DNA from 2 places in the Methylobacterium tardum genome. Region 1 is predicted to be linked to the other one. Evidence: riboswitches for the same ligand, from Rfam matches in the RefSeq annotation. Region 1 holds a riboswitch; the other holds the start of a gene.
What was found. Region 1 has a riboswitch for thiamine pyrophosphate ahead of thiO (glycine oxidase ThiO). Riboswitches for the same ligand answer to the same signal wherever they lie in the genome.

Region 2: linked by a shared signal. The riboswitch ahead of thiC (phosphomethylpyrimidine synthase ThiC) and the one ahead of thiO (glycine oxidase ThiO) in region 1 are both predicted to bind thiamine pyrophosphate.

What each region holds. Positions count from the first base shown of each region.
Region 1 covers NZ_CP097484.1:2,816,088-2,820,646, forward strand. Annotated here, with positions in the region: gene thiG (thiazole synthase) at 1-463, opposite strand, end outside; gene thiS (sulfur carrier protein ThiS) at 466-678, opposite strand; gene thiO (glycine oxidase ThiO) at 675-1,898, opposite strand; TPP riboswitch at 1,963-2,091, opposite strand; gene M6G65_RS13440 (TIGR02281 family clan AA aspartic protease) at 2,276-2,782, shown strand; gene M6G65_RS13445 (glycosyltransferase) at 3,229-4,389, shown strand.
Region 2 covers NZ_CP097484.1:6,733,589-6,738,147, forward strand. Annotated here, with positions in the region: gene thiC (phosphomethylpyrimidine synthase ThiC) at 395-2,281, opposite strand; TPP riboswitch at 2,352-2,456, opposite strand; gene M6G65_RS32345 (alpha/beta hydrolase family protein) at 2,569-3,198, shown strand; gene M6G65_RS32350 (hypothetical protein) at 3,192-3,398, shown strand; gene M6G65_RS32355 (HNH endonuclease family protein) at 3,423-3,797, shown strand; gene M6G65_RS32360 (acyltransferase family protein) at 3,905-4,559, shown strand, end outside.

The sequences.
Region 1 (4,559 bases):
CCTCCAGGCGCTGGCAGATGATCGGGTCGTCGTTGCAGTAGGGCAGGACCACGAAGCCGTCGTCCACGAGATGGCGGCAGGCCTCGATCAGTTCGGTGACGTCCGGGTAGAGCGTCTCCCGGTCGCCGATCACCTCGACCTTGATCCAGTTGGTATCGAGCGCCTCGCGGGCGAGTTCGGCGGTCATGATCGCGTCGCGGGCCGTCTCGCAGCCCGCGGTGTTCGGCAGGAAACGCTTGCCCTTCAGGATCTTGACCGTGTCCGAGCCGTGTCCCTGGAGCGAGACCCGGCGGATCGAGGCGGTGACCACGTCGGCGCCGCTCGCCGCGACGGCGTCGCGCATGATCGCCTGGGTCGGGTAGCCGGCGGTGCCGATGAATAGCCGGGACGACAGGCTCACCCCGGCGATGGTCAGGCTGTCGTCCCCGCTCTCCGGGCGCAGCGGCGTAAGAATTTGGTCCATGCTCAACCTCCCTGCATGGCGCGGACGATCTCGACGCGGTCGCCGTCCGCGACCGGGGTCTCGCCCCAGTCCCGGCGACGCAGCACCCGGCCGTTCAGCGCGATGGCGACGCCCTGCGGGCTCTCGATCCCGTTCTCCTCCGCCTCCAGGCGGAACAGGGCGTCCACGGTCTCGGCGGCGCACTCGCGCGGCTCGCCGTTGACGAAGAGCTTCATGCCGAGACCCTCCGGGGCTCGGGGCGGCCGAACCGCGCAAGGGTGAACGGCCGGGCGACCTCAGGCAGCACGCCGTCCGTCACCAAGCCGGCAATGGCGTCGGCGGTGATCGGGGCAAGCAGGTAGCCGTTGCGGTGATGGCCCGTCGCGGCGACGAGCCCGGGGGCGATCACGTCGAGGATCGGCGCGTCGTCGTCCGAGGTGGGGCGGTAGCCGCTCCAGACGGCCTCGACCTCCATCTCCTCGATCCCGGGCAGCACCCGGCGTGCGCCCTCCAGCAGGGCGTAGAGGCCGCCCGCGGTGACGCCGGGCCGGAAACCGCAATCCTCCACGGTAGCGCCGACGATGAGCTGACCGTCGCTCTTCGGCGCCATGTGGACCTGCTCGGTCCAGATCATCCGGCCAAGCGTGCCGGTGCGCGGGGTGGTGCGCAGGGCCAGGGACTGGCCCTTGAGCGGCCGGACCGGCAGGGCGAGCCCTTCCGGCAGCAAGCCGCCCTCCCCGCTCCAGGCACCGGAGGCCAGCACCACGGTCTCGGCCGCGACACCGCGATCCCCGGCCCGGGCGCCCGCGACATGGCCGCCCGACCAGTCGAGGCCGGTGACGGGGGTCCGCTCCACCAAAATTACGCCGGCTCGGCGGCAGGCCTCGGTAAGGGCGTCCATGACCATCCGGGGATCGACCTGATGGTCCAACGGGCAGTGGATCCCGGCGGTGACCGAGGGGCGCAGGCCGGGCTCCAGCCGCCGCACCTCGCTGCCCGGCAGCCAAGCCGCCTCGAGCCCCGACCGGCGCTGCAGATCGAAGCGGAAGCGCAGACGCTCGACCTCGTCGCGGCCGACCGCCAGGACCAGGGTGCCATCTGGGCGGTAATCGATCATGCGGCCGGACTCGGCTTCCAGGGCGTCGCGGAACTCCGGCCAGAGCCGGAGCGACGCCAAGGCGAGCGGCAGCAGCGGGTCGGATCCGGGCTCATGCTCCGCGGCGGGGGCCAGCATGCCGGTGGCCGCGAGGCTCGCGCCCGCGCCGATCGTGTCCCGCTCCAGCACGGTCACGGCACGGCCCGCCCGAGCGAGCCGCCACGCGATCGACAGGCCGATCAGCCCGCCGCCGATGACGGCGACGTCGGTCCGCGCCGGCAGGGCCGCGGGCGCGACACCGCCGTCGGGACTGCGGCGGCGGCCGATCGGTGAGGCGGGGCGGTCGAGGTGCACGGGCATCTCCGCGGATTGCCGTCGCGGGAACCGGGCCGTGTGCTTCGGTGAGAAGCTGTGGCCTGCCTTTCGGGCGGCCGCGGTCCAATCCCTACGCCGGTATGAGCCGGATCAGGTTCGAAGGATTTCCGCGCCGCAGGTCCTGACGGACGTGCCAGCGGTTTCTCAGCCCCTTGCCGGGGATCTCCCTGGAACGGGGATAGATTTGGTCGCCCTCGCCGCATCGGTCAACCCCGCCGCCGATCGGCATCACCCGGCGGACGGACATTCCTCGGACGCAGTCATCGCCCGGATACCAAGCCGGATGAAATCCGGCTGCCGGGCACCAGCCCTTCACGGATCCGGGCGAGAATTCACCACTCTGAAGGGCCGGGGCGGGAAGCGTGCGCACATTCGTGGTCGTCTGCACGATTGGCTTCCTGTCGGTGACGGCTTTCCAGAAGCTGCGCGAGCGGACCCGCTCGGATCCGGCTGCGCCGGCCTCCGCCGCGGCAACGACGCCGGTTCCCGACGGCGCGGTGGCCGGCGTTGCACTTCAGGCCGGGCGCAACGGCCACTTCTTCGTGAATGCCCTGATGGACGGTCGCGCTCTATCAATGATGGTCGATACCGGCGCGAGCTCCTGCGCTTTCTCGGAGGAGGATGCCGAGCGGATCGGGATCCGGGTCCGTGCGGGCGATTTCAGCCGTGTCTGGAACACCGCGAACGGGACGGTTCGGGTGGCGCCGATCCGGATCGCCGTCCTGCAGGTCGGTTCGATCATCGTGCGGGACGTGGACGCGGTGGTGATTCCGCGGGGGCGTCTCAGCACGAGCCTGCTCGGCATGTCGTTCCTGAAGCGCCTGCGCGACTTCACCGTCAGCGGCGGCACAATGACCCTGCGGGGTTGAGGCGTCACCGAGGCCCGTACCGACGCCGCGCCCGGATGCCCCTGGCAGACCGTCGGCCGAGGGAATCCGGCGGGCCGCCGCGTGGGACATCATCGAAGCGAACGCCTGCAACCCGGACCGGCCACAGGGAGGCCAGATCGCAGTGGCGCCTGCGTATGCCACGCTGCGCCATTTGGCCCGGAAAGGAAGCTTGTTTACCGTCGTGCTCGCAAACGCGCATCATTCAGATCGCCATATCTCATTATAGCAAGTTTAACAACTCGTAATTGTTGTAAAAATTGATGATCGGCACGATATTATTCGGTAGATCATTCCAATATTACGCGCGTCGTAAGCTGACAAGCGGTTTCTATTCTTTACGAGGCCACTTTGTGGCTACCTAATTTGATGCTACGCACGTGATCACTGTTCTACCGGTCATTCATATAAGCTTGAATATCGTTTCCATGAACGCTTTTGGTCAGACCATCTGTTTGTCGATGATCGTCAAGAATGAAGCACATGTCATACGACGGTGCCTCGATTCTGTGCGGCCGTTCATCGATTATTGGATCATCGTGGATACCGGATCGACGGACGGGACGCAGGACGTCATCCGAGCGGCGGTGGCCGATTGTCCGGGTCGCCTCGTGGAACGACCGTGGGTCGACTTCGCCTTCAATCGGACCGAGGCGCTGAAACTCGCGCGTCCGCACGCCGACTACACGCTGATCATCGATGCCGACGACGAGCTTATCGTTCCGGAAGGCTTCGTTTTGCCGAGGCTGTCGGAAGCCGGGTATATGTTTGCAATCTTAGACGGGGCGACAGAATATTTTAGAATACAGATGATAAACAATGGTTTCGACTGCCATTATCGCGGTGTGGTCCACGAATTTTTGCAATGTTCGGGGAATCCAGGCACGCCGATGCTGCCGGTATCGATGCGCCGCGGCGACGACGGCGCGCGTCACCGCGATGAAATGTCAGAATACCGCGATCTGACGACCATGGAGAAGGCGCTTTCCGTCGAGACCGACCCCTTCATGATCTCACGGTACACCTTCTATCTGGCGAGATCCTACCGTGACGTTGGTGATCTCGCTAAGTCTCTCCAGTTTTATCTAAAGCGAGCTGATCTCGGGTATTGGGAGGAAGAGGTATACCTCAGTCTGCTTAACGCCGCCCTTATCATGGAAACCCTGGGCAGGCCCGAGGAGGAGATTTCGACGGTCTATGATCGTGCAATCTTCGTCTGTCCCGCGCGAGCCGAGGCGCGCCACGCCGCTAGCCGGTATTGCAGGATCACAGGCAACTTCGCTGCCGGGTACCGCTATGCCGAGGCCGGCGTGCTGCTGCCAATGCCCCGCGAAGGGCTATCCCTGAATCCGTGGGTGTATGCATATGGTTTGCGAGATGAATTGGCGTTTCACGCTTATCACACAGGGCAATTTCGAGTTTGTCTGTCTGTGTGCCTGAGCATACTCGAGCAATCGGAAGTTCCCGAGGAGGTTTGCTCGCGCGTTTGCACTTTGGCCCGACAGTCACTCGCCACCATGATCGACCCGGTCTGGGGGCTGCAGCACTCTGCTTACAGGTCGGAATTTACGCCTGTTTGGCAAGGATGAGCACGCCAAGCGGCGTCAACGCGGGTCAATCGCATCCAAGCGCAGCACCGAAGGTTCCGCACCAGTCCGGGTCGATCCAGCCTGCGTATTTCCGCGCGCGCACCCCAGCCTCACACCGTTCCACGTCACGCAATTTTGGTGACGCAGGCGGCTTTTCATAGTCTCTGTGC
Region 2 (4,559 bases), 3.0 Mb from region 1:
TGCATTCGTTTTAAAGTCGTCGCGTTGCACGGGCAGTCGCAGCGCTACGTCCGGTGCATCTTCAGGACCGGGATGCGCGGATGCTCTGCGAAGCCGCGTCGGGCGCATCCGGGCCGCGCCGGATGGGAATCGCTTGGCGGCTGAGCGCGCCCGCCCCGGCCGCCCTGGAGGCGCTCCGCTTCGATCACGATGGGCCGGGGACAATTGCGCCCGGATCGTGGAACTGGGAAACCCCCAGACGTCGGCATTGCCGCGGATCTGATGCTCGCGGCGCTGCACGATGCCTAAGGTGCCCGCCCGGGTGCCGTCCTCGATATCGAGGCCCCGTACGGCGGAGCGCCGGGGCGGGGCTGCGGCACGCCCAAATCCTGAAGGGACCGGGCGTGCCGCCGTCTCACTCGGCGGCGTCGACGTAGAGCTTGCCGCCTTCGGCCAGAAATTCCTGCGACTTCGCCCGCATGCCGGCCTCGGCCTCGGCCTTGGACATCGCGGGCGACGCGCCCACGACCTCGCCGGCCTCCTCCATCGCCAGCACCTCGGCGCGCAGATCCTGCGTGATCTTCATCGAGCAGAATTTCGGCCCGCACATCGAGCAGAAATGCGCGACCTTGTGGGCGTCCTTCGGCAGGGTCTCGTCGTGGTAGCGCCGGGCCGTATCCGGATCGAGGCCCAGGTTGAACTGGTCCTCCCAGCGAAAGTCGAACCGGGCGCGGCTGAGCGCGTCGTCGCGCAGCTGCGCGGCCGGGTGACCCTTGGCGAGGTCGGCGGCGTGGGCGGCGATCTTGTAGGTGATCACGCCGGTCTTCACGTCGTCCCGGTCGGGCAGGCCTAGATGCTCCTTCGGGGTGACGTAGCAGAGCATCGCGGTGCCGAACCAGCCGATCATCGCGGCGCCGATGCCGGAGGTGATGTGGTCGTAGCCGGGAGCGATGTCGGTGGTCAGCGGGCCGAGGGTGTAGAACGGCGCCTCGCCGCACTCCGTCAGCTGCTTCTCCATGTTGACCTTGATCTTGTGCATCGGCACGTGGCCGGGGCCCTCGATCATCACCTGGCAGCCCTTGTCCCAGGCGACCTTGGTCAGCTCGCCCAGCGTCTCAAGCTCGCCGAACTGGGCGGCGTCGTTGGCGTCGGCGATCGAGCCCGGGCGCAGACCGTCGCCCAGCGAGAACGACACGTCGTAGGCCCGCATGATGTCGCAGATCTCGTCGAACCGCTCGTAGAGGAACGATTCCCGGTGGCCGGCGAGGCACCAGCGCGCCATGATCGAGCCGCCGCGCGAGACGATGCCGGTGACGCGCCGGGCGGTCAGCGGCACGTGGGCCAGCCGCACGCCGGCATGGATGGTGAAGTAGTCGATGCCCTGCTCGGCCTGCTCGATCAGCGTGTCCTTGAACACCTCCCAATCGAGCTTGAGCGGGTCGCCGCCGACCTTCTCCAGCGCCTGGTAGATCGGCACCGTGCCGATCGGGACCGGGCTGTTACGGATGATCCACGAGCGGATGTTGTGGATGTTGCGGCCGGTGGACAGGTCCATGACCGTGTCGGCGCCCCAGCGGATCGACCAGACGAGCTTCTCGACCTCGTCGGCGGCCGAGGAGGTCACCGCCGAGTTGCCGATATTGGCGTTGATCTTGACCAGGAAGTTCCGGCCGATCGCCATCGGCTCCAGCTCGGTGTGGTTGATGTTGGCCGGGATGATGGCCCGGCCGCGGGCGATCTCGTCGCGCACAAATTCCGGAGTGATGAAGGGTGGGACCGAGGCGCCGAAGCTCTGGCCGTCCGCGAGCGCGGCCTCCGCGCCCTCGAGCATCTTCTCGCGGCAGACGTTCTCGCGATGGGCGACGTAGATCATCTCCTCGGTGATGATCCCCGCGCGGGCGAATTCGTACTGCGTCACCATCTGGCCCGGCGCGGCCTTGCGGATGATCCGCTCGGCGGGGCAGGCGGCTACGAGCTTGTCGCCCGCGAAGCCGTTATCCTCCGGCTTCACCGCCCGCGGCGCGACCGCCGCGTAGCCGCGACCGGCGATCCAGGGCTCGCGCACGCCTGGCAGGCCGGCGTTGAGGTCGATGCGCGCATCCGTCTCGGTGTAGGGGCCCGACGGGTCGTAGACCCGCACCGGTTCCTCCTTGGGATCGGAGAGGACAATCTCGCGGTAGGGCACGCGGATGTCCGGCCGGCCGGCCGGGCTCGCATAGACCTTGCGCGATCCGGTGACCGGACCGGTGGTCACGGCCTCGGGGCTGCCTTTCACGTCCTTCGGGAGAACGGGTGCGTTCATCGTGGGCCTCTCCTCGTTCTGGAGCGGTCCGGTCCACGCGATGGCTGAGATGAGAGCCGGCCGCGCGCACGCGACCGCAGGTTCCCGTCCCTCCGCCGGTATGAGCCGGATCAGGTTCAAGGGTCAGGGCAGCGTGCCCAATCTCAGCCCCCTGCAGGGCCCCCTCGGAACGATTCAAGACTCGGGCTCTCGGGCCGCTTTGTCAATGCTGAGTGCAACCCGTAGACAACAGATCCTCCCGGGCCGTCGCGCGCCTCGGCGAATGCCGTGCTCTCCAGCCAGCGGATATGCGTCTCCTGATCGGCCTGGCTCTCGCGGCCATCCTCTTCTACGGCCTGGCCCTGGTCGTGCTCGGCCTCAACCAGCGCCGGCTCCTCTATCCGGGCGCGTATCGGCCATTGCCCGCCGTCGTGCCGGTTCCGGGCGTGGCCGCTGTCACCCTCGTCACCGAGGATGGCGAGACGCTGCACGCGCTGTGGAAGCCGCCGGAGCCCGGCTGCGGCGTGATCGTCAGTTTCCATGGCAACGGCTCGCGGCCGGAGCCGCAGGGCGCCCGCTTCACCGACGGTCCCTGGCACCGCGGCGGCTGGGGCGTCCTGGCCCCTGCCTATCGCGGCTATCCGGGCTCGACCGGACACCCGAGCGAGACGGGGCTGATCCATGATGGGATGGCGGCGGTGGCTGCAGCGGCCGCTCGGGCGCCGGGTGCGCCGATCCTGCTTCACGGCCATTCTTTGGGCGCCGCCGTCGCGGTCGCGGTCGGTGCGCGCACAGCGCCGCTCGGGTTGTATCTGGAGGCGCCGTTCGACTCGATGAGCCACGCCGTGCGGCTGCATGTCCCGCTGGCCCCGACCTGCTCCTGCGCGACACCTATCGCTCGGACCTGCGCATCCGCACCGGGACGGCGCCTGTGCTGATCGTTCAGGGCCGCGACGATCCTGTGGTGCCGGCCAAGCTTGCGGTCGCCCTGGCGGCGGCAGCCGGGCCGCGAGCCCGGATCGAGCTCGTTTCGGGCGACCACGTCTCGATCCTGGGCGTCGGTGATCGCGCGGCCGAGGCGCTGTTCCGGAGCCGCCTCGCGCGGGGCTGCGCGCCGGCGGCGCAATCGGAGCGGTAACGGGTCGAACGAGGGAGGATGTGCGTGGTCGGACGGCGCTCACGGCGCTGGAGCGCCGATGACCCCGATGCGCCGGGGACGGCCGCGCGCGCGCATCCGGTCTGCCCGCTCTGCGAGCGGCCGATTCCGCCCGGCGCTCGCTCCAGCCTTCACCACCTGACCCCGAAGCTCAAAGGCGGGACGCACCGGGGTACGGTCCGGCTTCACCAGATCTGCCACTCGGCTATCCATGCCCGCTACAGCGAGGCCGAGATTGCCAAGCGCCTCGCCGATGTGGAGGCTCTCAGGGCCGATCCGGAGATCGCCCGGTTCCTGACCTGGGTCCGCGGCAAGCCCGACGATTTCCACGCCGCGACCCGCTCAACCCGCGACCGGCGCGCAGCACGGCGCAAGCACTGACGGGCGGCATTTACCGCGCGTTCGCCACGTCGACAGCGGGCGCCGGCGCAGAGCCTTGTCGTCAACCGTTCCGGGTCCAGGATCGCCTCGACTGCAAGGACGGGACGATGGCCGGAACCGGAGATGCGCGCGATCGGCTCGCCTGGGTCGATGTCGCCAAAGGCATATGCATCCTCCTCGTGGTCATGATGCATGCGGTGACCGGCACCGGCGACGCCATGGGCGGCGAAGGTTTTCTGCATCCGGTCGTGGCCTTCGCGAAGCCGTTTCGGATTCCGGACTTCTTCCTCCTGTCCGGCCTGTTCATGGGCCGGGTAATCGGCCGTGACTGGCGCCTGTTCTCCGACCGCCGCGTCGTTCACTTCGCCTATTTCTACCTGCTGTGGCTCGTGATCCAGTCGGCCGCGCGGTACGGGAAGATCGTCGGCGACGGCGGGCCGACGGCCTTCGCGGCGCATCTCGCCCATTCACTGATCGAACCCTATTCGAGCCTGTGGTTCATCTATCTGCTGGCGGTGTTCTCGGTCGTGACCAAGGCGCTCCATCAGGTTCCCGCGGGCCTGCTGCTGACGGGCGCTGCCCTGCTGCAGATCGCCGATATCCGCAGTGACTCGACGCTCATCGGCGAGTTCTGCGCCCGGTATGTCTACTTCCTCGCCGGCTACCTGTTTGCGGGTCGGATCTTCGCGCTGGCCGATACCGCGCGCCGCCGGATCGGTCTCGCCCTGTGCGGCCTCGCCGTCTGGGCTGGCCTGGAAGGGT